DNA from 4 places in the Rhizobium sp. 01T437 genome. Region 1 is predicted to be linked to each of the others. Evidence: predicted binding sites of a transcription regulator. Region 1 holds the regulator's gene; each other region holds the start of a gene.
The links. Region 1 encodes PhoB, which activates phosphate uptake and scavenging genes when phosphate is short. Its sites were predicted from a motif close to TGTCATNNANCTGTCAT; they were not measured.

Region 1 (5,853 bases):
AGGAGACGCGGGTTCGGGTGGACGGCTTCTCGAAGATCATGGCCAGCATCTTGCCGGCGAGCGGCTTGTCGCCGCTGCCTGCCTTGAATGCCTGCTTTCGCAGCTTGGCATCGTCCATGATGGTTCTGAGGTCGGATGCGGTGACCGCGGAGAGATCGAGGAAATGTTTGGGGGAAGCCATTGTTCGTTACCTGCTACGCCCGCCGTCGGGCGGGGCATTGTCCTATCAAGCGGTCTTCTTGACCTTGGCGGCACGGATGCTTTCGGCGGCGCGCTCGATACGGGAAATTCCCTCGCGCGCCTCTTCCGCGGTTACGACCAGCGGCGGAAGCAGACGGATGACATTATCGCCTGCCGGAATCGCCAGAAGATGGGCGGCGCGGATTTCCTTCAGAAGTTCTGCCGAAGGGATGGCAGCCTTGATGCCGAGCATCAGGCCTTCGCCTCTGATATCTTCGATGACATCGGGATAACGATCCTTGAGCGAGGCGAGGCCCTGACGGAAGACGAGGGTGATATCGCGCACATGCTGCAGGAAGCCATCGGCCAGGATGATATCCAGCACCGCGCTGCCGACAGCCATGGCCAGCGGGTTGCCGCCATAGGTGGAGCCATGCGTGCCGGCCTTCATACCGGAGGCAGCTTCTGCCGTTGCGAGGCAAGCGCCAAGCGGGAAGCCGCCGCCAATGCCCTTGGCAACCGCCATGATATCAGGCGAAACACCCGACCATTCATAAGCAAAGAGCTTGCCGGTACGGCCGACGCCGGTCTGCACCTCGTCGAGGATCAGCAGCAGGCCATGCTCGTCGCAGAGCTCGCGGAGCGCCCTCATGAATTCCGGGGTCGCCGGGCGAATGCCGCCCTCGCCCTGGACCGGCTCGATGAGGATGCCGGCCGTCTTATCGGTGATTGCCGCGCGGACGGCCTCGATATCGCCGAAAGGCACCTGATCGAAGCCGGGGGCCTTGGGGCCGAAACCTTCGAGATATTTCTCCTGACCGCCGGCGGCGATGGTCGCGAGCGTGCGGCCGTGGAAGGCGCCTTCGAAGGTGATGATGTGGAAGCGCTCGGGATGGCCCTTGGAGAACTGGTAACGGCGCGCAGTCTTGATGGCGCATTCGAGCGCCTCGGCGCCTGAATTGGTGAAGAACACCTTGTCGGCGAAAGTGGCATCCGTCAGGCGCTTGGCAAGCTTCTCCTGTCCCGGCACCTCATAGATATTGGAGAGATGCCAGACCTTGTCAGCCTGATCCTTGAGAGCGGCCACAACGTGCGGATTGCTATGCCCCACGGAGGTAACGGCAACGCCCGCGCCGAAATCCAGATATCGCTCGCCCGTTTCGGTGATCAGCCACACGCCCTCGCCTCGCTCGAACCGCAGCGGGGCACGAGAATAGGTATCATAAAGCGGCGAGGCTTCAGCCATGGCGCAATCTCCTGGTCAGGCTCTAAGGCAACGGACTCCGGCTAAGAAAACCAGGCCCGAAAAATCAAAAATGCCGCCTTGCGGCGGCAGGGAGCACTATTTACTTTTCGCACTGCAATGTCAACAAAACTGAGGATTTAGCACATGCGTCAAGCCTCAAATCAGACTTGCAGGTCTATCAACAGCTAATGTTGCAGAAATGACTCGCCGGGGAAGCAAGTTGGGGAAAACCCCGAATTCGGATTCATCGGATTCCTGCGACTCTTGTCACAGAGTCAGGCTCACACTAGGTTAAAGTTCAATTACTAGACTGCATGCGGCGGAACTAGTCACCAAAATTGATCAGGCGTTTCTTGCTTCGGAGACTTCCGAGGCAACGGTGAGGGATTCTGCCATCACCAACGCGAAAGGTGGAGACAGGGCAATGAACTGGACAGACGAGCGTGTCGAGAAGCTCAAGAAGCTTTGGTCAGAGGGGCTGAGCGCCAGCCAGATCGCTGCGCAGCTTGGCGGAGTGAGTAGAAACGCTGTTATCGGCAAGGTTCACCGGCTCAGTCTTCCCGGCCGCGCCAAGGCCGGCGGCACGGCAACCGCTGCGCGCGCACCCAAGCGCAATACGTCGGCTCCGCGCGCCCCGAACTATGCGTCTCGCATCACCACCCGCACCGTTACCCGCCAGCAGGGCGCAACGATGCTGAAGGAAGAGATCGAGATCGAAACGGTCGAGGAAATGGAATATGTGCCGGCCAAAAACGTGGTCGTGCCGATCTCCCGCCGCCTCGGCCTGACGGAACTGACAGAGCGCACCTGCAAGTGGCCGGTCGGCGATCCGCTGAAGGACGACTTCTACTTCTGCGGTTGCGACTCCCCGGATTCCTCGCCCTATTGCAACTATCACCAGCGCCTCGCCTACCAGCCGGTCAGCGAACGCCGCAAGGCTGTCCGGGTCGCCTGACCCGCACCTTCTCAACAAATGCAGCATCCGCCGCCCCTCTTCGCTGACGCGCAGAGGGGCGTATTTTTTTAGCCGGCACAGGAGGGCTGGAAAACGGCTCCTGACCACGATCTGCCGGAGGCCGATCTCTGCCTGCCGTTCACCATGCCTGACGATGCGAACTTATGTGGCCCAACGCCACCGATGCGTTTCAGCCCTAGACCGGTATGGAACGGTGGTCATGGCGCTGTAACGCGATTTTCTGATACAGATGCGGTATTCTCGTGGAGTAGCACGGCGCAAACAGTCGCTCAGGGGTGCCAATGGAGATCGATCCAAAGCGGATGACAATGGGGTTCGTCGGGACGGGCACGATTACCGAGGCCGTCGTCACCGGATTGAGCAAGACAGCGTTTCGCGACACACCGATCGTGCTGTCACCGCGCAGCGCGAGCGTCGCCGCCCGCCTTGCGGCGGCAAACCGGAATGTGTCGATCGCTTTGGGCAACCAGGATGTTCTCGACCGATCCGATCTCGTATTTGTGGCAGTGAGGCCGCAAATTGCCGAGGAGGTGATCCGCTCGCTCCGATTTCGGCCGGGTCACCATGTCATCAGCTTTGTCGCGGCCACGCCAATGGATCAACTGCTGGCGTGGATCGATCAACCAGTTCGCCTGAGCCTGGCAATTCCACTTCCGTTCGTCGCAGATCTTCAGGGCGCGACCGCGATCTACCCGCTCGACGAGGTTTCCCACGCCCTCTTTTCGGCGCTCGGAACGGCGATCCAGGTTGAAAACAAACTTGAGTTCGAACTTCTCGCGGTGGCGAGCTGCCTGATGGCCACCTATTTCGGCATCCTGGACGAGACGTCGACCTGGCTGCAGAGCCAGGGGCTTTCGGGAACGGCTGGCGACGCCTACCTCCGTCAATTGTTTTCCGGCCTCGCCCATGCTGCCCGTTCAAAACCTGTCGCGAGTTTTGATGAACTCATCGGCGAGCATTCGACCAAGGGCGGATTGAATGAACAGGTGCTCGAAGACTTTCGCGAGTTCGGCGGCACTGCGGCTCTGCAAAAGGCTCTTGATCGAGTTCTCGCACGCATTCGTCTGTAGAAAGCAGGTTCTCTCGAGGTCCGCTTTCGGCGCCTGGTGTCGGCTTTCATAAGAAGCTCGGGGTGCCAGATAGACAAACGGGCCGCCCGGCAAGCGAGCGACCCGTCTGGACCTCCGATCACTCGGATTAAGCTTCCATGGAATATCCCGCGCCGCGGACGGTGCGGATGACATCCTGCATGTTGGAGAAGTTCAGCGCCTTACGCAGGCGGCCGACATGGACGTCGACAGTACGTTCGTCCACGTAGATATCGTGGCCCCAGACGCCATCCAGAAGCTGCGAGCGGGAGAAGACCCTGCCCGGCGACGACATCAGGAATTCGAGCAGGCGGAATTCGGTCGGGCCGAGGCGGACTTCGCGGCTCTTGCGATGAACGCGATGCGTTTCGCGATCGAGCTCGATATCACCACACTTCAGAACGGTGGAGAGAACTTCCGGGCGGGCGCGGCGCAGCATCGCCTTGACGCGGGCGACGAGTTCCGGCGTGGAGAAGGGCTTGACGACATAGTCGTCCGCGCCGGTCGAAAGACCGCGAACACGCTCGCTTTCTTCGCCGCGGGCCGTCAGCATGATGATCGGCAGACGCTCGGTTTCCGGCCGCATGCGCAGCCGGCGGCAGAGCTCGATACCGGAAACGCCCGGCAGCATCCAGTCAAGGATGAGCAGGTCCGGGGTGCGCTCCTGAAGCCGGATTTCGGCCTCGTCGCCACGGAGGATCGTATCCACCTCGAAACCTTCAGCCTCGAGGTTGTAGCGGAGAAGCACGCTCAGCGCCTCTTCATCTTCAACAACTGCAACTCTTGGGATCATGCGTGTCAGTCTCCTAATGCATGATCCTTAAACCGGGGGTGATTTAAGCAAGGGACCATGCAGGAACTCGGAATTGGCTGCACCTTTGCGCGCCCCCGCGCGGGGCGCGCATGCAATCGGCAGTTCAGGATTACTCCGTCACCGCACCAACGGTATTGGAGCTATCGTCCTTCGGACGCTCGCCCTCCGGCTGGGCGCCGGTTGCCATGTAGTAGATCGTTTCTGCGATGTTGGTCGCATGGTCGCCGATACGCTCGATGTTCTTGGCGCAGAAGAGAAGATGCGTGCAGCTCGTGATGTTGCGCGGATCTTCCATCATGTAGGTGAGGAGTTCGCGGAACAGCGAGGTGTACATCGCGTCGATCTCATCGTCGCGCTCGCGGATGGACTTGGCCTTATCAGCGGAACGCGTCGTATAGACATCGAGCACTTCCTTGAGCTGGACGAGCGCCAGTTCGGAGAGATGCTCGAGACCGCGGGCGAGCTTGCGCGGAACGCCGGTGCTCTGGACGGCGATGACGCGCTTTGCGGTGTTCTTGCCAAGGTCGCCGACGCGCTCGAGGTCGGCGGCGATGCGGATCGAACCCATGATCTCGCGAAGGTCGGAGGCCATCGGCTGGCGACGAGCAATCGTGACGATCGCCTTGTCGTTGATTTCGCGTTCCGCGTGATCAAGGATCACGTCATCGGAAATGACCTTCTGGGCGAGCGCAGTGTCACCGTTGACAAGCGCACGGACGGCCTCGCCGACCATCTGTTCGGCAAGACCACCCATCTCGGAAATGCGCCGGGACAGGAATTTCAGATCGTCATCGTAAGCGGAAAAAATATGTGTCGATGCCATGGGGCTTTGTCCTCGAAAATCGGGAAGGCTTCACATCGCCAAAATCAGCCGAACCGGCCCATGATATAATCCTGGGTGCGCGGATCGTCCGGATTGGTGAACATCTTGTCGGTATCGTTTTCCTCGACCAGGTTGCCGAGGTGGAACATGGCCGTACGCTGTGATACGCGCGCGGCCTGCTGCATGGAATGCGTCACGATGACGATGGTGTAGTTTTCACGCAGCTCGTGGATCAGCTCTTCGACCTTGGCAGTCGCGATCGGGTCGAGCGCCGAGCAGGGCTCGTCCATCAGGATGACTTCCGGGCTGACGGCAACGGCGCGTGCGATGCACAGACGCTGCTGCTGACCGCCGGAAAGGCCGGTGCCGGATTCATGCACGCGATCCTTCACCTCATTCCAGAGGCCGGCGCGCTGCAGGCTCGTCTCAACGATCTGGTCCAGGTCGGCCTTGGACTTGGCAAGGCCATGGATGCGCGGGCCGTAAGAAACGTTTTCATAAATCGTCTTCGGGAACGGATTCGGCTTCTGGAACACCATGCCGACACGGGCGCGGAGTTCGACGACGTCGATGTCAGGATCGTAGATATCATCGCTGTCGAGCGTGATCTTGCCGGTGACCCGGCAACCGTCGATCGTGTCGTTCATGCGGTTCAGCGACCGCAGGAAGGTGGACTTGCCGCAGCCCGACGGGCCGATCAGGGCGGTCACGGTGTTTTCGCGGACG
Region 2 (5,853 bases), 220 kb from region 1:
ACAAGGAGGCGGGCGATGTAGTCCGTAGTTCAAATGCCTCATTTTCCACTCGATCCGAATAGCGCAGGCCCCCAGAAGAAATCCAATCTTGGCGGGGAATTTCACGACAGGATTTTCTTCGCGCTTCGCCCAGCCATCGAAGCTGCATCCGAGGCGCTGGACATCGCGCAAGTGTATCGCAATAGACATGCTCTGACCGGACCCTCGCGGCCCAACGCGGTGCTTCATGTCACGCTGAACGGCATCGGCGCCTACCGTCGGCTCCCGGATGATATCGTGTTCGGCGCTGAACAAGTCGCCGCGGCAGTGCGTGCCCAGCCGTTCGAAATTGTGCTCGACGAAGCCATGAGCTTCAAGCATCCCGGCCAGCCGCAAGCCTTCGTCATCTGCGGCAGGCAAGAAAACGAAGGCCTGCTGGATCTTCGCAACCAAATTCAAGAAGGTCTCTACGAGGCCGGACTACCCTATAATGTCGGCGGACATCTGACGCCGCACATGACGATGCTCTATGATCGCAAGACCGTTCTGCCTGAAAAGCTTGACCGACCCGTGCGCTGGACAGTCCAGGAGTTCCTGTTGATCCACAGCATCTACGGGAAGAGCGAGCATCACGTCATCAACCGGTGGCCTTTGCTCGGCTGAGCTGCGCTTGCACCGCGGGTGGGGATTCGCATAAAACTCCCCACTCAATATGCACATGCGGAGCAAGATAGTGGACCTTTCAGAGATCATCATCCCGGGCGATACACCCGGCATCGAATGGCGGTTGCCGGTCATGCGTTTCAAGGGAAGCGATCCGGCGGCGCCCAAGGTCTATATCCAGGCCGCATTGCATTCCAATGAACTGCCGGGAACCGCGCTTGCGCATTTTCTCTGCCTTCAACTCAGGCAAGCAGAAAGGGAAAGACGGATCGCCGGCGATATCACGCTCGTGCCGCAGGCAAATCCGATTGGTGCGGCGCAATCGCATTTCGGCGAGCTGCAGGGTCGGTTCGATTTGGGATCGCGGACCAATTTCAATCGGGACTTTCCGCTGATCTCGGTTCGCGACCGGGAGGAGTTGCTTGACGGTCTTGATGATTATCCGGCTACAGATCGATTGAAGCGAGAGCTGTTTCATATGGCGCTCGGAGCCGATCTGGTGCTCGATCTGCATTGCGATGATGAATCTCTGCAATATGCCTATATCGACGAAGCCTTCTGGCCGGAAGCAGCGGACCTTGCCAATGCGCTCGACATGGAAGCGGTGCTGCTTTCGGATGGCGAAAGCTCCGCCTTCGAGGAAGCAGTCGGTTTTGCCTGGAAATATGAGGTGCCGGGCGAGCGCAAGGCCAAGCTTCCGGGCAAGCTTTCGGTGACGGTGGAACTGCGCGGCCGCCGCGACGTCTATCCCGATATGGCCGAGAAAGATGCCGAAGGCCTGCTGCAATTCCTGATCGGGCGCGGTGTCGTCAACGGCGGGGCAGCCGGAGACAAGACCTTCTCCGGACCAGCCGTGCCGCTCGACAACGTCGAGATCCTGCGTGCGCCGCACGGCGGTACCGTGCTCTTCCACCGCAATATCGGCGAGCGTGTCTCGGAAGGAGAGCTTCTGGCGACGATCGTCACCCGGCCCGGTTTTGCCGAGGGCGATATCGATATCCGGGCACCGCAGGACGGGCTGCTGTTGACCCGCACTTCCGACCGGCTAGTGCGCCGGCGCGGCGACCTGATGAAGATTGCCGCCGACAAGCCGAGCAAGGCAACGCGAAAGGCCGGCACGCTGGAAGACTGAACCAGCGTTCTTTTCCACACGCGGATGTAAGGCTCCGCGCAACTGTCACACAGGCTTCAAGAAAATCCGCCAAGCCGTTGCAGACATGTTGCGAAGGAGCTTTCATGCCGCATTACGACATTGCGATCGTCGGCGCGGGAATTGTCGGGCTGGCGCATGCGCTGGCGGCGGCAAAGCGCGGCAAACGGGTCGTCGTTATCGACCGCGACGCACAGGCAAATGGCGCCTCGGTGCGCAATTTCGGCTTTGTGACGGTGACCGGCCAGCAGGCCGGCGACTGCTGGGACAAGGCACGCCAGGCACGCAATATCTGGGCCGAGATTGTCGACAACGCCGGCATCGACGTCCTGCAGCGCGGGCTGCTCCTTGCCGCAAGGCTCGACGAATCCGAAGCCGTGATCGACGCCTTCCTGCGCACAGAGATGGGCGAAGGCTGCGAAAGGCTGACGATCGAGGAGGCGCGGCGGCTTGTGCCGGCACTGCGGCCGGAGGCGGGGCGCTTCACACTCTATAGCCCACATGAACTGCGGGTCGAATCCCGCACGGCCATTCCGCTGCTCGCCCGCTATCTCGAAGTCAAATATGGCATCGAGTTCCGCCGCTCGACAGCAGTGAGCGCCGTCGAGCCGCCGCGGATCGAGACGTCAACCGGCCTGATCGAGGCGGAGACGGTGGTTGTTTGCCCCGGCGACGATTTCAAGAGCCTGTTTGCGGATCGGATCGCTGCATATAACGTCACACGCTGCAAGCTGCAGATGATGCGTGTCGTGCCGGCGCAACGGGTCTCGCTCAACACCGCCGTCATGTCTGATCTCGGTCTCGGGCGTTATCTCGGTTATGCCGAATTGCCTGAGGCGACTGCCCTGAAGGCGCGGCTTGACCGCGAATTCAAGCCGGAGCGGGAAAACGGCATCCACCTGATCGTTACACAGTCGGAAGACGGATCGCTGATCGTCGGCGACAGCCACCATTACTCCGAAACGCCCGATCCCTTTGGGCTGGAGCGGGTTGACCGGCTGACCCTCGACGAGATGGATGCCGTGCTCAATCTGCCGGGCCGCTTCATTACCGAGCGCTGGATCGGCACCTACGCCTCCGCCCCGGACCGCTGGCGGTTCACCGACAAGCCTTCCGATGCGCTGCGCATCGTCGTGGTGACGGCAGGCTGTGGTGCCTCGACCGCCTTCGGCATCGGCGAAGAAACCGTCGAAGATCTTTACTGGAGCGCAGCATGACGCAATTCAAGGCAGTGGTCTTCGACTGGGCCGGCACAGTCATCGATTTCGGCTCCTTCGCACCGATGGGCGCCTTTGTAGACACCTTCAACAAATTCGGCGTCGAGGTGACGATCGCCGACGCACGCAAGCCGATGGGGCTCCCGAAGCGTGCGCATATCGCCGCGATGCTGGCCGAGCCGCATATTGCCGCCCGCTGGCAGGCGGCACAAGGCGCGCTTCCGGACGAGGCGGCCATCGACCGCGTTTACGAACTCTTCGTGCCGCTGAACGAAGCTGTCGTGACCGATTACTGCGCGCTGGTGCCCGGCGCGATCAAGACGATCGAATACCTGCGCGAGCGGCAGATGAAGATCGGCTCGACGACAGGCTATACGCGCTCGATCATGGAGCGTGTGCTCCCGCTTGCCGCTGAACAGGGTTACGCACCCGACAATCTGATCTGTGCCGACGATCTGCCGCTTGGCCGACCGACGCCGATCGGCATGTATAAATGCTTCCTCGACCTGATGGTCTATCCGGCCTCTGTCGTCCTGAAAGTGGATGATACCGAACCCGGCATTGCCGAGGGTGCCGCCGCGGGCTGCGTTACCGTTGGCGTGACGCTCTCCGGCAACGAGGCAGGTCTGACGCCTGAAGAGGTGGATGCACTTTCGCCGGGGGCGCGAGCCGAATTGCACAGGCGGATCGGCGAGAAGCTGATTGCTGCCGGCGCCGACTACGTCATCGAGACCGTGGCCGACCTGCCGGCCCTTATCGAAGAGCTCGAGGGATAAAGGCCAGGCGGCGTTTGCAGCTTTCATCCAGCGTGATATCTCCCCTGGAAAACAGGGAGATCGAACCGGCATGGCCATCACCATCTACGGCATCAAGAACTGTGACACGATGAAGAAGGCCCGTAGCTGGCTGGACGAACACGGGGTCGCCTACGACTTTCACGATTACAAGGCCGTCGGCATCGACCGGGCGCATCTAGAACGATGGATCGACGAGGCAGGCTGGGAGACGGTGCTGAACCGCGCCGGCACGACCTTCCGCAACCTGCCTGACGCCGCGCGCGAAAATCTCGACCGTGAAAAAGCGATCGCCCTGATGCTCGACCAACCATCGATGATCAAGCGGCCGGTACTGGAAACCGGCGGCAAACTGCTGGTCGGCTTCAAGCCGGAGATTTACGCGCGGACATTCGAGGGCTGAGCCATGTCCAAGACCACCCGCGCCACCCAGGTTCTCACGCAGGCCGGCGTCACCTTTACGGTTCATACCTATGACTATGATCCAAACGCCGAGCGCGTCGGGCTGCAGGCGGCCGAAGCGCTGGGCGAGGAGCCGCATCGCGTGTTGAAGACCCTGATGGCTGAGGTGGACGGAAAGCCGGTCTGTGTGGTCGTGCCCTCTGACCGCGAGGTCAGTATGAAGAAGCTCGCGAGCGCCTTCCATGGCAAATCGGCCAATATGATGAAGCCGGCCGACGCCGAGCGGCTGACGGGGTACCATGTCGGCGGCATTAGCCCGTTCGGGCAGAAAAAGATCGTGCCGACGGCGATCGAGGAAGCCGCCCTCGCCGAACCGCTCGTCTATATCAATGGCGGGCAGCGCGGGCTGCAGGTGCGGCTCGATCCGAAGGAGGCGTTGAAGGCACTGAAGGCCACCGCCGCACCGCTGATCGCCTGATCAAAGGAAGCGGTCCAGCAGGCCGGCAATCGTCTTCGCCTCGCCTTCGGCAAGTTTGCAGCCGATATGAGTTTCGATCGCGTTGCCATAGACGGTCCACATGCGCTCCCGAAGCTGCCGGCCGGCATCAGTGATCACCACCCAGCGGCCGCGCCCATCCTGTGCGAAGACCTCGCGAGCGACCAGGCCCTCTCTTTCAAGCCGGTCGATCAAGCGGGAGAGATTGTACTGCGCCAACAATGTCCGCTCCTCGATCGCGTAGGGGCGCAGCCTGCCTGATTGTGAGCGCGCCAATTCCCAAAGCACATCGTACCAGGCAAGCGGCGGCATGCCGGCCGCCTTCAGATCGGCTTCGATCACGCCAAGCAGCCGCTCGCGGGCGCGCATCAGGCGCGTCCAGGCTGAGACGACGGCTTCGCTCGGCTTCTTCATATTCTCAGACATAAATGCAACTACATCTATCTTGAATCTCATCGCAAGCGTTATTAGATGCATCTGCATGCATATTAAACCGGCCGATCCTTTGCCACTAGGAGACTTTCATGAGCAGGCTCACCCTCATCAGTCATCACCTCTGCCCCTACGTGCACCGCGCAGCGATCGCGCTCCTCGAAAAGGGCGTGCCATTCGAGCGCATCAACATCGATCTTGCCAACAAGCCGGATTGGTTCCTGAAAATCTCACCGCTCGGCAAGGTGCCCTTGCTCCGGATACAAGAGGACGATGGCCGCGAAGAGGTGTTATTCGAAAGCAGCGTCATCTGCGAATATCTGGAGGAAACGCAGGCGGGTGCTGCCCTGCATCCCACCGACGCGCTGACCCGCGCTCGCCACCGCGGATGGATGGAATTCGGCTCTTCCGTGCTTTCCGATCTCTGGGGTTATGAGACGGCGCAGGATGCTGCGCAACTGGAGGTCAAGCACAAGGCGCTTGTCGCCAAATTCGCGACGATCGAGGGGGCGCTGTCGGAGGGACCCTATTTCGCCGGGGCTAACTTCAGCCTCGTCGACGCGGTCTTTGGGCCGATCTTTCGGTACTTCGATCTGTTCGATACGCTCGGCGACAGCCCCATCTTCGACGGGCTCGAGCGGGTCAAGCGCTGGCGCAAGGCGCTGTCCGAGCGGGCAAGCGTCCGGGCTTCCGTTGGGGAAGACTATCCGCAGCGCCTGA
Region 3 (5,853 bases), on a different contig from region 1:
ACGTCTTGCCGCGATTTGCGATGTCTATGACGCCGTTACTTCGGTGCGCCCCTACAAGGCTCCGTGGAGCGCGAAGGAGGCGTTGAGCTGGATGCTGGCCAATGAAGGGCATTTCGACCGCCGGCTCGTCAAAAAATTCGCCCTCTGCCTGTCGATCGCCTCCGTTTCCTGAGCGTATCTGTCTCATCACACAAGGCCTGCAGGGCCGCAGGCCGAATGTCTTCGTGATCCGTGGCTCCCCGAAAGCGCGCAGACGAGGAAGCTGCTCTATTGATCAGCGAGCGCCTTTCCCAGGAAATCCGTGACCATGCTGGAAACCTGCCGGTGAATCGTTCCGCGATCTGCGCCGACGCCATCCCGGCAGACGATGCTCTCCCCTGGCGCTTCCTTCTCGATCAGTTCGGCGGCGCCAGGTTTGCAGGGCTGCATGAAGCTGAAATGCAGCGATCCGGGGATAAGGCTGTAGGTGGTGGCCGCTGGCGGCAGATGGCGGGCAAGGTAATCGGAATCCTTGTTGGTGGCGGCTATGTCCGCCTCGGTTGCCGTGTCCGCATCCACATCCGCCGAGGCACCCAGCACCATGAGGGGGATATGGATTGCCGCAAGGCTCTCCGGTGTCAGCCCGCGGCCAGGTCCGAGGTCGAGTGTCACGACGGCACGAATCCTTGCATCACTGAGATCGGCGGCCATCGCCGCATTTGACGCCGCATCGCGCCCGATGCCGAGCGCCTCGAATATCTTGCAATAAATCGGGCTGAATTCAGCCACGCAATTCTTCGTCACCTTGGCGGCGTCGAAGCGGCCGCCCGCCAGTTCGACGACCGTCCAGCCGCCGAGTGAATGGCCGATGGCGGCAATCCGATCGGATGCCACGCGGCCCGTCAGATCAGGATTGTCGAGCAGAGCATCGATCACGCGGCTGAGGTCGCCGGGGCGCTTCCACAGTTCAACGGCATCGGGCTTTCGCATGTCGAATGTGGTCGTGCCGGGATGATCGGGTGCGGCGACGACATAGCCTGCGTCCACGAGATCGGCGGCGAGCCAGGCGAGGTTGCGCCAGCTGCCGCCATAACCATGGGAGAGGACGACCAGCGGATGCGGGCCGGCTACGGGTTCGGCGTCCTTGATTACAGGTTGGCCGATGAAGGCCGGTGTTTCGCCGAGAAGGACGGGCGTGGCGTCAGACGCGGTCGGATACCAGATGCTGACATGCATCGGGCGATCGGCGTTTTTGCCGGGCAGGGTGATTTCGCGGAAACCGGTTCCGGCATGTGCTGCTGATACCAGCAGCAGGAGCAGAGGGAGGACAAAGGCAAGTCTTGGCATGGGATCTCCATTGGGTTGATTTGCCCTGTCTGGAGGAAATCCCTGAGGCTGGAGACCGATAACGCGATTGAGGTCGCCGATATCAAAAGAAAGGGCGAGGCCGGCGCCTCGCCCTTGAATTCACTTGGGACGATTGAGCTCAGATGTTGTTCTGCAGGATCGTACGCAGCTTGCCGAAGAGCTCGTCGATGTGCTTCTTCTCGATGATTAGCGGCGGGGAGAGCGCGATGATGTCGCCTGTCGTGCGAATCAGCAGGCCGCTTTCGTAAGCCTTGAGGAAAGCCGTGAAGGCGCGCTTGGTCGGTTCACCGGCGATCGGGTCGAGTTCGATGGCGCCGATAAGGCCGGTATTTCTGATGTCGATGACATTGGGGCAATCCTTCAGCGAATGCAGCGCGTCGGCCCAGTAGTCCGAGAGTTCGGCTGCACGCGTCAGCAGGCCTTCTTCCTTGTAGGTGTCGAGCGTTGCAAGTGCTGCGGCCGAGGCGATCGGGTTACCGGAATAGGTATAGCCGTGGAAGAACTCGATCATGTGCTCGGGGCCATTCATGAAGGCATCATGGATTTCCGAGGTCACGAAGACCGCGCCCATCGGGATGACGCCGTTGGTCAGGCCCTTGGCGGTGGTGATGATATCGGGCTTCACATCGTAGTACTGGGCAGCAAAGGGAGCGCCCAGGCGGCCGAAGCCGGTGATGACTTCATCGAAGATCAGCAGGATGCCGTGCTTGGTGCAGATCTCGCGCAGCTTCTGCAGATAGCCCTTCGGCGGAATGAGAACGCCGGTGGAGCCAGCGACTGGCTCGACGATGACGGCAGCAACCGTGGATGCATCGTGCAGAGTGACGATGCGCTCGAGTTCGCTGGCGATATCGCCGCCATGCTCGGGTTCGCCGCGGGTGAAGTTATTCTTGCCGGGCAGATGGGTGTGCGGCATGTGGTCGACACCGGTCAGCAGCGTACCGAACATCTTGCGGTTGGTGACGATGCCGCCGACCGAGATGCCACCGAAATTGACGCCGTGATAGCCACGCTCACGGCCGATCAGGCGGAAGCGTGAGCCGTTGCCCTTCACGCGGTGATAGGCGAGCGCCACCTTGAGCGCCGTTTCCACCGATTCAGAACCGGAATTGGTGAACAGGACGTGGTCCAATCCTTCCGGCGCGATGTCGACCAGGCGGTTGGCGAGCTCGAAAGCCTTGGGATGGCCGAGCTGAAAGGCCGGGGCGTAATCAAGTTCGCCAGCCTGTTCGCTGATCGCCTCGGTGATCTTCGGACGGCAGTGGCCAGCATTCACGCACCAGAGGCCAGCCGTACCGTCCAGAACCTGACGCCCGTCATGGGTCTGGTAGTACATATCCTTGGCGCTCACGAAGAGGCGCGGTTCCTTCTTGAACTGGCGATTTGCGGTAAAGGGCATCCAAAAGGCGCGAAGGTCGTTTGGCGTTGCATTCAGGCGGTTGGACATGCTGTTCTCCTGGCCGTTGGGGAGGCCGTTCCCGTTCAAGGCTTGGTGCCGTTTATTTTTACTGCCCGGTCAAATTATCAGCGCCCGGCAAGGCGTCAAGCCGAAGAAGCGCCGCCGTCTGCCGTTCCCGGACACTTCGGGCGTCATCAATCCTTCGCCCGGCATTGCTACAAAAATCGATGGCCGCAATGGCCGAGGGCATTTCATTCATTTCCTTGAAATTCAACCGTTTTTACCGGAGGTAGTCATGACGGACCGCCAGAAAACCAGACCGCGTCCCAATCCGCGGCGTGCATTTGCGCCGAGCTACGGCACCATTCTCGAAGAAGGCGTTCGTCGCCGTACCGTTCTCAAGGGCTTCATCGCCGCCATGGGGGCAGCCGCTTTTGCGCCGGCGCTCGAAGCAACGAAGGCAGAAGCTGCCGAGTCGACCCTTACTTTCCCCGAACTGAAGCGCGTGCGCGACACCGCCGACCATTGGCCTGATGGTTACGAGCGCCAGATCCTCGTTCGCTGGGGCGACGCTCTCTTTACCGACAGCCCGGAATTCGATGTCGCCAAGCTCAATGGCAAGGCGGCCGAGCGCCAGTTTGGCTACAACAATGACTTCACGCAGTTCCTGCCGCTGCCCTGGGGCGAAAAGAGCTCCGATCACGGCCTGATGGTCGTCAGCCATGAATATGCGACGCCCTATCTGATGTTCCCGGGCCTGACCGCCGACGATTACCGCGAGAAGATGACCGAGGACCAGATCCGCGCCGTCATGGCCGCCGTTGGCGTATCCGTTTTCGAAGTGCGCAAGGATGGCAATCAGTGGCAGGTGGTCAAGGACGGCAAGTATAACCGCCGCATCCACATGAGCACGGAAATCGGAATTTCCGGCCCGGCTGCCGGCGACGACCGTCTCAAGACCAAGGCCGATCCGACCGGCACTGTTGTCTTCGGTACGATCTCGAACTGCAATGGCGGCATCACGCCTTGGGGCACGATGCTTTCGGGCGAGGAAGGCGCAATGGACGTCTTTGCAGGCGACTATACCAAGTTGCCGAACCAGGAACTGGTCAAGCGCCAGGGCTGGGACGAGGATGAGAACGACATCTACGCTGTCAGCCGCGTCGAGCCGCGCTTCAAGTTCGAGGAAGAGCCGAATGAGTGGATGCGTTTCGACTGGGTTGTCGAAATCGATCCGTTCGATCCGACGGCAAAGCCGGTCAAGCGCACCTCACTCGGCCGCATGACGCATGAAGGCGCGCAATGTTGCGTCGCCCCTGACGGCCGCGTCGTGGTCTTCATGGGTGATGACGATGATTTCGAATATATCTACCGCTTCGTCACCCGCGATCCGTGGAACCCTGGCGATCGCGCCGCCAACAAGGACCTGCTCGACCACGGCACACTGTCGGTCGCCAAGTTCGAAAGCGACGGCACGATGCGCTGGATCCCGCTCGTTGCCGGCGAAGGTCCGCTGACGGAGCAAGCCGGCTTCAAGACGCAGGCCGACGTGGTTCTCGCCATCCGCGCTGCCGCCGACCTCGTTGGTGCGACGCCGATGGACGGGCCGGAAGGCTTCATCCCGCATCTCGGCACCGGCAAACTCTATGTCGCCATGACCGAAAACGAGGATCGCCTGCCGAAGGGCCAGGGGGACGACGAGAAGGAACAGGTCAACGTTGCCAATCCACGTGGCCCCAACCCGCATGGGCATCTGCTGGAGCTGGTAACGCCAGGCGGTCCTGACAAGCCCGATTACGCAGCTGAAAGCTTCAGGTGGGACGTTTTCGTGCTCTGCGGCGATCCGGCCAAGCCCGAGGACCAGGCGATGTTCCACCCGGCGACCACCTCGGCCGGCTGGTTTACCGACCCCGATAACCTTGCCGTGGATCCAGCAGGCCGCCTTTGGGTGACCACCGACGGCCCGCCGCCGGAAGGCATCGCCGATTCCGTCTACGTTATGGATACGGAGGGTCCGGGCCGCGCGCTGCCGAAGCTCATTTATATCGCGCCTGTCGGTTCGGAGACCTGCTCGCCGACCTTCACCTCGGACGGCTCCAGCGTCTTCCTCTCGGTCCAGCATCCGGGTGAATTGCGCATGGCCGACAACGAGGATGCGACCTCGATGGAAGATGCCGGCACCAACTGGCCGGACTTCAAGCCGGGCGTACCAGCCCGTCCGTCGCTCGTCGTGTTGACGCGCGCCAGCAACGGAGTGGTGGGCAGCTAAGCCTGTCGTTCTGACATAGATGGGACCGGCAATTCTTGCGAATTGCCGGTCCCAAAGGTTTTACGTGCTGAAAATCGTTAAGCGGCGCCCTCGGAAACATTTCCTCGGAACGTTGCTCAAACTGACGTCATGTCAGCGCTAACATCAGGCTGCAGACCTGCTCCGGTTCTGAGCCACGTAGATATCCTCCAGCGTCGCGAGGATCTTCATGACCGGCTCGGAGTTGCTGGAATAGTAGATCGTCTGTGCATCACGACGGGTCTTGACCAGCTTCTGAGCGCGCAATTTCGACAGATGCTGGGAGAGGGCCGACTGGCTCAGGCCGACCTGGGTGGCGAGAACGCCGACAGGCACTTCTCCCTTTACCAGGCTGGTGAGGATCAGCAAACGCTTGGGGTTGGCCATGGCCGATAATAAAGCTGCCGCCACATTGGTGTGCTCGGCCAAATCAGAGGTTTCCATATTTTTTCTTCCTAATGCGAAACGTACATCATCCGTACAGGCACAGGCCGTCAGACGGTTCTTTGACTGACGGCGAAACCTAGCAATTGGGCTCGAAGATTGTATATACCTAAATTTAAGGTATCAGGTATGCTATTTTAGATATGTTTGAACAAATGTGATCTAAGTCTTCAGCGGGTATGTCGAACTCGCAACGCATCAATAAGTCACCTGAAATCATATCAAAACCTTCGGAATCGACCCCACATATGCGCCAGGGACCCGCTTCAGGTGCCTTCAGCCTGGATGTCAGCGCTAACATCAGGTCCGGATGGCGCGCTACTAAATCTTGCACTGCAGCGTCAGCTTTTTCAGCGATGTGATCATTTGCCTCGGA
Region 4 (5,853 bases), on a different contig from region 1:
GCAGCAACCGCCGCACCTGTTCTCACCGCAGCCGCCATGCCGAATGTCGTCTCCCCCGTACAGCAGCAGGCTGGCGATTTCGCCATGCAGGGCGGTGTCCAACAGGTTGCCGTCAACGGCTATGCTCCCATTCCGCTCACGCCCGAAATGACGGCAATCCAGTCCGTCGTTCCGACGCCGCGTCCGGGCTCGCCCGCAAGCCCCTCCACGCAGCTTGCCTTTGCCGCCACGACACCGCAGAACGGCGCGCTCGCAGCGCTTGCCGCCGTCGATACCACGCCGCGCTTCGCCATGGACTACGGCTTCGACGAGTCCGGTCCGATCGATCCGCCGGCCGCCCCGCCGATGTTCAGCGATGACGACAGCGACGATGCGCCGACCGTCGAAAAGAGCTTCGTTAGCAAACTCATCAGCAAATATTCGAAGCTTTACGAAATTCCGGAATCGCTGCTCCACCGCGTCGTTCATCGCGAGAGCCGCTACAATTCCAAGGCCTACAACAAGCGCGGCTACTTCGGTCTCATGCAGATCAAGTACAACACCGCAAAGTCGATGGGTTACGGCGGCAATCCCGCCGGCCTCTTCGACGCCGAAACCAATATCAAATATGCAGGCAAGTACTTGCAGGGCGCCTGGCAGGTAGCCGACAAGAAGGAAGACGACGCCGTTCGTCTCTATGCCCGCGGTTACTATTATGACGCCAAGCGCAAGGGCATGACCGACATCGCCCAAGGCAATTACTGATAGTCCATTACTGATACAAAACACCATCAGTGACGGGCCTCAGCCGGCTTTCGCCGACTGAAGCGTATTGAGAATTTCCTTCAGCACGATCTGCGGCCTGTAGTCCAGCCAGCTCGGCGTCAACCCCAAGCGGACGAAGACGAGATTGGCCGAAGGAATGATTGCCACCGTCTGGCCGTCATGGCCCTGCATCCAGAACGTATCCTGCGGCAGGCCGAATTCCGCGCTCGTGCCGCCCCCCGGCCCCGCAAGCCAAGCCTGGCCTTGCGTATATTTACCGCCCGAGCTTGCCGTCGGCGTGCGCATCATTGCAACAAAGCCTTCCGGCAAAAGCCTCTGGCCGTTCCACACACCATCCTGGAGCAGGAACTGGCCGAAGCGTGCCCAGTCATGCCCCGTGGCATAGAGATAGGAACTGCCGGTAAACGTACCGCGCTCATCGGCTTCGAAGACTGCGCTCGTCATGCCGAGTGGAGAAAACAGCGCATCGCGGGGATAATCGAAGGCCGCCCGCGGATCGCCGACCTTGTTCATCCAGATACGTGACAGAAGCACGGCCGTACCGCTTGAATAACGGAAATCCGTGCCTGGAGCAGCCACCAGAGGCGCACCGGCCGGCAGGGAAACCATATCGGGGTCGAGGTAGAGCATGCGCGTCACATCGGCGACGGCGCCATAATCCTCGTTGAAAGCGAGCCCGCTTTCCATGCCGAGCAAATCGGAGAGCTTGATATCGCCGCGCGAATCATTTGCCCATTGCGGCAGGAGATGCGTGTCATCGAAGGAGATCTTGCCTGACAGCATCAGCCTGCCGATCAGCGCCGCATTGACGGTCTTCGTCATCGACCAGCCGACCAGCGGCGTATCGGCGTTGAAGCCCGGCCCGTAGCTTTCGGCTATGATGCGGCCATCCTGCACGACGACCATCGCCCGCATGGCAGGCCCAGCAAGCTTGGCATCGGCCAGAAGCGCCGCGACCTTGGCATTGCCAGTCGCCGGATCGGCGCCGTCGCCGTCCGGCCAGACCGCATCATTTTCACCCACCCGCGGCGCCGGCACCAGCGGCGCGGCCCTAGCAGCTGCATCGAAATTGCCATCAGGCACACTCGTACAGCCGAGGGCGCCGCGATAAAGCGCGTAGCTCGGCGCAAACAGGCCCATGAAACGCGAAGTCACCCGCCCGCTGTCACGATCGATCTCGACGCGCATCAGCCTGAGCAGTGGGTTTCCAGGCGCTTGGACATCGTCGTGGAGCACGGCATCGGGATCGCGGCCGGCAATAAAGACATTGGAGCAGACGATCTTGGCGGCATAGCCATTGCCCACCTTCAGGAGCTCCGGTGGGCTTATGGCGAGCCACGCGGCTGCGCCTATGGCAACGAGAATGACGAGCAGGGTCAAGCCCTTGAAGATACGCGGAACAACTCGCATGCAATCCTCCACGGAACGGAGAGAAGCAGGAAACTTGGCTCACGAAAAGAGAGAAGCGAAAAGAAGTGTTTCAATCGACTTCAAATTTCGCGGAAGTCTTCGCCGGGTTTCGTCGAAGCCTTGGCCCACAGGGCTCGTCATCAAACTGTAGCAGAGGCGCGTTACACGCCCTGAACGCTAAAAAGGTGACAGACTCATGTCGGAATTTGCACCGGATACCGGCTTCCGCAAGAACCGGAAACTCAAGGCAGCGCTTCTCCGCCACAAGGCTTTTTCCAAGGACGGCTTCTCAGAGCGTCTCTTCGGCCTTCTCTTTTCCGGCCTCGTCTACCCGCAGATCTGGGAAGACCCGGATCTCGACATGCAGGCGATGGAACTGAAGCCCAATCACCGCATCGTCACGATCGGTTCGGGCGGCTGCAACATGCTGGCCTACCTTTCCAAGGCGCCGGCTTCGATCGACGTGGTCGACCTCAATCCGCACCACATTGCGCTGAACAGGTTGAAGCTTGCCGCTTTCAAGAACCTGCCAGGTCATTCGGATCTCGTGCGCTTCCTGGCGATGCCGAACGAGAAATCGAACAGCCGGGTTTTCGACCGCTATCTGTCGTCCAATCTCGATGATACGACCCGCGCTTACTGGAACACCCGCAAGTTCGGCCGCCGGCGCGTCACGGTCTTCGACCGCAACATTTATGAAACCGGCCTGCTCGGCCGCTTCATCGGTGCCGCTCATCTTCTCGCCCGCCTGCATGGCGTGAAGCTGCAGGAAATGACCAAGGCCCGCACGATTCGCGAGCAGCGCCAGTTCTTCGACGATCAGATCGCTCCTCTCTTCGAAAAGCCCGTCGTTCGCTGGATCACCAACCGCAAGAGCTCGCTTTTCGGTCTTGGCATTCCGCCGCAGCAATATGACGAACTGGCAAGCCTTGCCGCCGACAATTCCATTGCGCCGGTTCTGAAACACCGTCTCGAAAAGCTCGCCTGTCATTTCCCAATGCGCGACAACTACTTCGCCTGGCAGGCTTTCGCACGCCGCTATGCCGATGGCGAAGAAGGCCCGCTGCCGACCTATCTGAAGCCGGAGCACTACGAAGTGATCCGCGCCAATGTCGATCGCGTCAACGTCCACCATGCAAGCTTCACGGAGCTTCTGGCTGGTGAGCCCGCCGCCTCGCGCGACCGCTACATCCTGCTCGACGCACAGGACTGGATGACCGACCAGCAGCTCAACGATGTCTGGCGTGAGATCACCCGCACCGCCCGCGAAGGCGCCCGCGTGATCTTCCGCACGGCCGCCGAAAAGAGCATCATCGAAGGCCGCCTCGCCCCTGAAATTCGCGACCAGTGGCACTATTTCGAAGAGCAGTCGCGTGAGATGACCACCCAGGACCGCTCGGCGATTTATGGCGGCTTCCACATCTACGGGAAGAAGGCGTGAGCAAAGTCGACGAGATGACCGTCAAGAGTGAGGAACATGCCGACCTGATGGACGGCATGTACCGCTACCAGCGCCATTTCTACGACCTGACCCGCAAATATTATCTTCTCGGCCGCGACCGCACGATCCGCAATCTCGACGTTCCCAAGGGCGGCACGTTGCTCGAAGTCGGCTGCGGCACCGGCCGCAACATGGCCTTCGCCCACAAGCACTTTCCGACGGCCAAGCTCTACGGTCTCGACATTTCCCAGGAAATGCTGATTTCCGCCCGCAAGACCTTCGCCACCAAGGCGACGGTCCCTGATTTCCGGGTGGCGGATGCCACGGCCTACACGCCGCGCGAATTCGGCACCACCGGTTTCGACCGCATTCTGATTTCCTACGCACTGTCGATGATCCCGGATTGGGAACGCGCGGTGGATGCATCGATTGCCGCGCTCAATCCCGGCGGCCAGCTCCACATCGTCGATTTCGGCCAGCAGGAAGGCCTGCCCGCCTGGTTCCGCAGCCTGCTGCAGGCCTGGCTCGCCAAATTTCATGTCACGCCCCGCGCCAATCTGCGCGAGGTTTTGGAAGCGCAAGCCGCTGAAAACAACGCGCAACTATCGTTCGAGACGATCGGCGGCGGCTACGCCTGGCGGGCGGCGATTATCAGCAGGCGCTCATAATTCGCTTGTAAATAACCATTTTTTTACGTTGATATTAGAAAAGGGGGGTTATTCCCTCTGCAGGGCGCGTGTTTTCGAAGGTCAGGCTGTGGGGCAGATCCATCATCACGACGGAACGTTTATGCGTTGGCTTCTGTTTTGCGTCCTGCCGCTTGCCCTGCTGCTCGCCGGTTGCAGCTCCACGGGTTACGATTATCTCGAAACCGCTTCCATAAAGCCGAAGGCGCGCTTCAAGGATACTGATCCCCAGGATTTCGGACCCAAGCGTCCGCAGCAAAACGCTGTCCACGGCATCGACATTTCCAAATGGCAGGGTGATATCGACTGGCAGACGGTGCGCAAATCCGGCGTTGCCTTCGCCTTCATCAAGGCGACCGAAGGCAAGGACAGGATCGATCCGCGCTTTGACGAATATTGGCGCGAGGCAGCCGCCTCAGGCATTCCACATGCGCCCTATCATTTCTATTATTTCTGCTCCTCCGCCGACGACCAGGCCGACTGGTTCATCCGCAACGTTCCGAAGGAATCCATGCGTCTGCCGCCGGTGCTGGATGTCGAGTGGAATGCAGAATCGAAGACCTGTCGCTTCCGCCCCGACCCGGCCACTGTGCGTTCTGAAATGCAGCGCTTCATGAATCGCCTAGAAGCCTATTACGGCAAGCGGCCGATCATCTACACCTCTGTCGATTTCCACCGCGAGAATCTCGCCGGCTATTTCCAGGACTATCATTTCTGGGTCCGCTCGACCGCCAAACACCCCGACGTGACCTACGCCGACCGCCGCTGGGCCTTCTGGCAGTATACGTCGACGGGCGTCATTCCCGGCATTCAGGGGCCAACGGATATCAATGTCTTCGCCGGTTCCGCGAAAAACTGGAACAACTGGGTGGCTGACGTTTCCAAGGATAGAAATTCTTAGTAACGTGTCCTAATCTTTCTTGCTTCCGTCACATTCATCTGTGAAATCGGCGGCATTCTATGTCATTTTACGAGGATCGTTTCATGCACCGCTCGCTCAAAAGCTGCTCTGCACTTGCCCTTCTGTTTGCCTGCGTCCTAGCAACAGGCGCTGCCGCCCTGCAGGCTCCGGATGCGGCAGCTTCGGCCCCGGCAGCACCCTGCGGCGGCGATCTCTCCACCTTCCTCCAGGGCGTCAAGAAAGAGGCGATTGCAGCGGGCGCCAGCGCCGAAGCAGCAGACCAGGCCTTGGCCGGCGCTGAGATCGACCCCAAAGTCCTGAGCCGCGACCGCGCCCAGGGCGTCTTCCGCCAGACCTTCCTCGAGTTCTCGCAGCGCACCGTCAGCCAGGCTCGCCTCGATATCGGCCGCCAGAAGATGAAGCAATATGCTGATGTTTTCGCCCGCGCCGAGCAGGAATTCGGCGTTCCCGCCGGCATCATCACCGCCTTCTGGGCGATGGAAACGGATTTCGGCGCCGTACAGGGCGATTTCAACACGCGCAACGCGCTGGTGACGCTTTCCCATGACTGCCGCCGCCCGGAACTCTTCCGCCCACAGCTGATCGCCCTCATCGAAATGGTGCAGCATGGCGACCTCGACCCGCAGACC

Region 2: AC1DM5_RS14790 (TIGR03364 family FAD-dependent oxidoreductase) is a predicted target of PhoB. The motif match lies at 1,818-1,834, and genes of this name have one in related genera.
Region 3: AC1DM5_RS05360 (PhoX family protein) is a predicted target of PhoB. The motif match lies at 2,936-2,952, and genes of this name have one in related genera.
Region 4: AC1DM5_RS16270 (BtaA family protein) is a predicted target of PhoB. The motif match lies at 2,311-2,327, and genes of this name have one in related genera.

Annotation. Positions count from the first base shown of each region.
Region 1 is NZ_JBFTPM010000006.1:128,776-134,628, forward strand. Features, by position in the region: gene argF (ornithine carbamoyltransferase) at 1-181, opposite strand, end outside; gene AC1DM5_RS13675 (acetylornithine transaminase) at 227-1,426, opposite strand; gene AC1DM5_RS13680 (GcrA family cell cycle regulator) at 1,851-2,381, shown strand; gene AC1DM5_RS13685 (pyrroline-5-carboxylate reductase) at 2,684-3,472, shown strand; gene phoB (phosphate regulon transcriptional regulator PhoB) at 3,600-4,283, opposite strand; gene phoU (phosphate signaling complex protein PhoU) at 4,414-5,127, opposite strand; gene pstB (phosphate ABC transporter ATP-binding protein PstB) at 5,172-5,853, opposite strand, start outside.
Region 2 is NZ_JBFTPM010000006.1:352,732-358,584, forward strand. Features, by position in the region: gene AC1DM5_RS14780 (2'-5' RNA ligase family protein) at 34-642, shown strand; gene AC1DM5_RS14785 (succinylglutamate desuccinylase/aspartoacylase family protein) at 713-1,774, shown strand; gene AC1DM5_RS14790 (TIGR03364 family FAD-dependent oxidoreductase) at 1,879-3,009, shown strand; gene phnX (phosphonoacetaldehyde hydrolase) at 3,006-3,785, shown strand; gene AC1DM5_RS14800 (ArsC family reductase) at 3,856-4,206, shown strand; gene ybaK (Cys-tRNA(Pro) deacylase) at 4,210-4,683, shown strand; gene AC1DM5_RS14810 (MarR family winged helix-turn-helix transcriptional regulator) at 4,684-5,127, opposite strand; gene AC1DM5_RS14815 (glutathione S-transferase family protein) at 5,226-5,853, shown strand, end outside.
Region 3 is NZ_JBFTPM010000002.1:389,417-395,269, forward strand. Features, by position in the region: gene AC1DM5_RS05345 (HD-GYP domain-containing protein) at 1-172, shown strand, start outside; gene AC1DM5_RS05350 (alpha/beta hydrolase family protein) at 268-1,326, opposite strand; gene aptA (omega-aminotransferase AptA) at 1,466-2,794, opposite strand; gene AC1DM5_RS05360 (PhoX family protein) at 3,042-5,015, shown strand; gene AC1DM5_RS05365 (ArsR/SmtB family transcription factor) at 5,160-5,477, opposite strand; gene AC1DM5_RS05370 (HugZ family pyridoxamine 5'-phosphate oxidase) at 5,593-5,853, opposite strand, start outside.
Region 4 is NZ_JBFTPM010000007.1:53,453-59,305, reverse strand. Features, by position in the region: gene AC1DM5_RS16280 (transglycosylase SLT domain-containing protein) at 1-744, shown strand, start outside; gene AC1DM5_RS16275 (serine hydrolase domain-containing protein) at 784-2,175, opposite strand; gene AC1DM5_RS16270 (BtaA family protein) at 2,372-3,616, shown strand; gene AC1DM5_RS16265 (class I SAM-dependent methyltransferase) at 3,631-4,284, shown strand; gene AC1DM5_RS16260 (glycoside hydrolase family 25 protein) at 4,406-5,203, shown strand; gene AC1DM5_RS16255 (lytic murein transglycosylase) at 5,287-5,853, shown strand, end outside.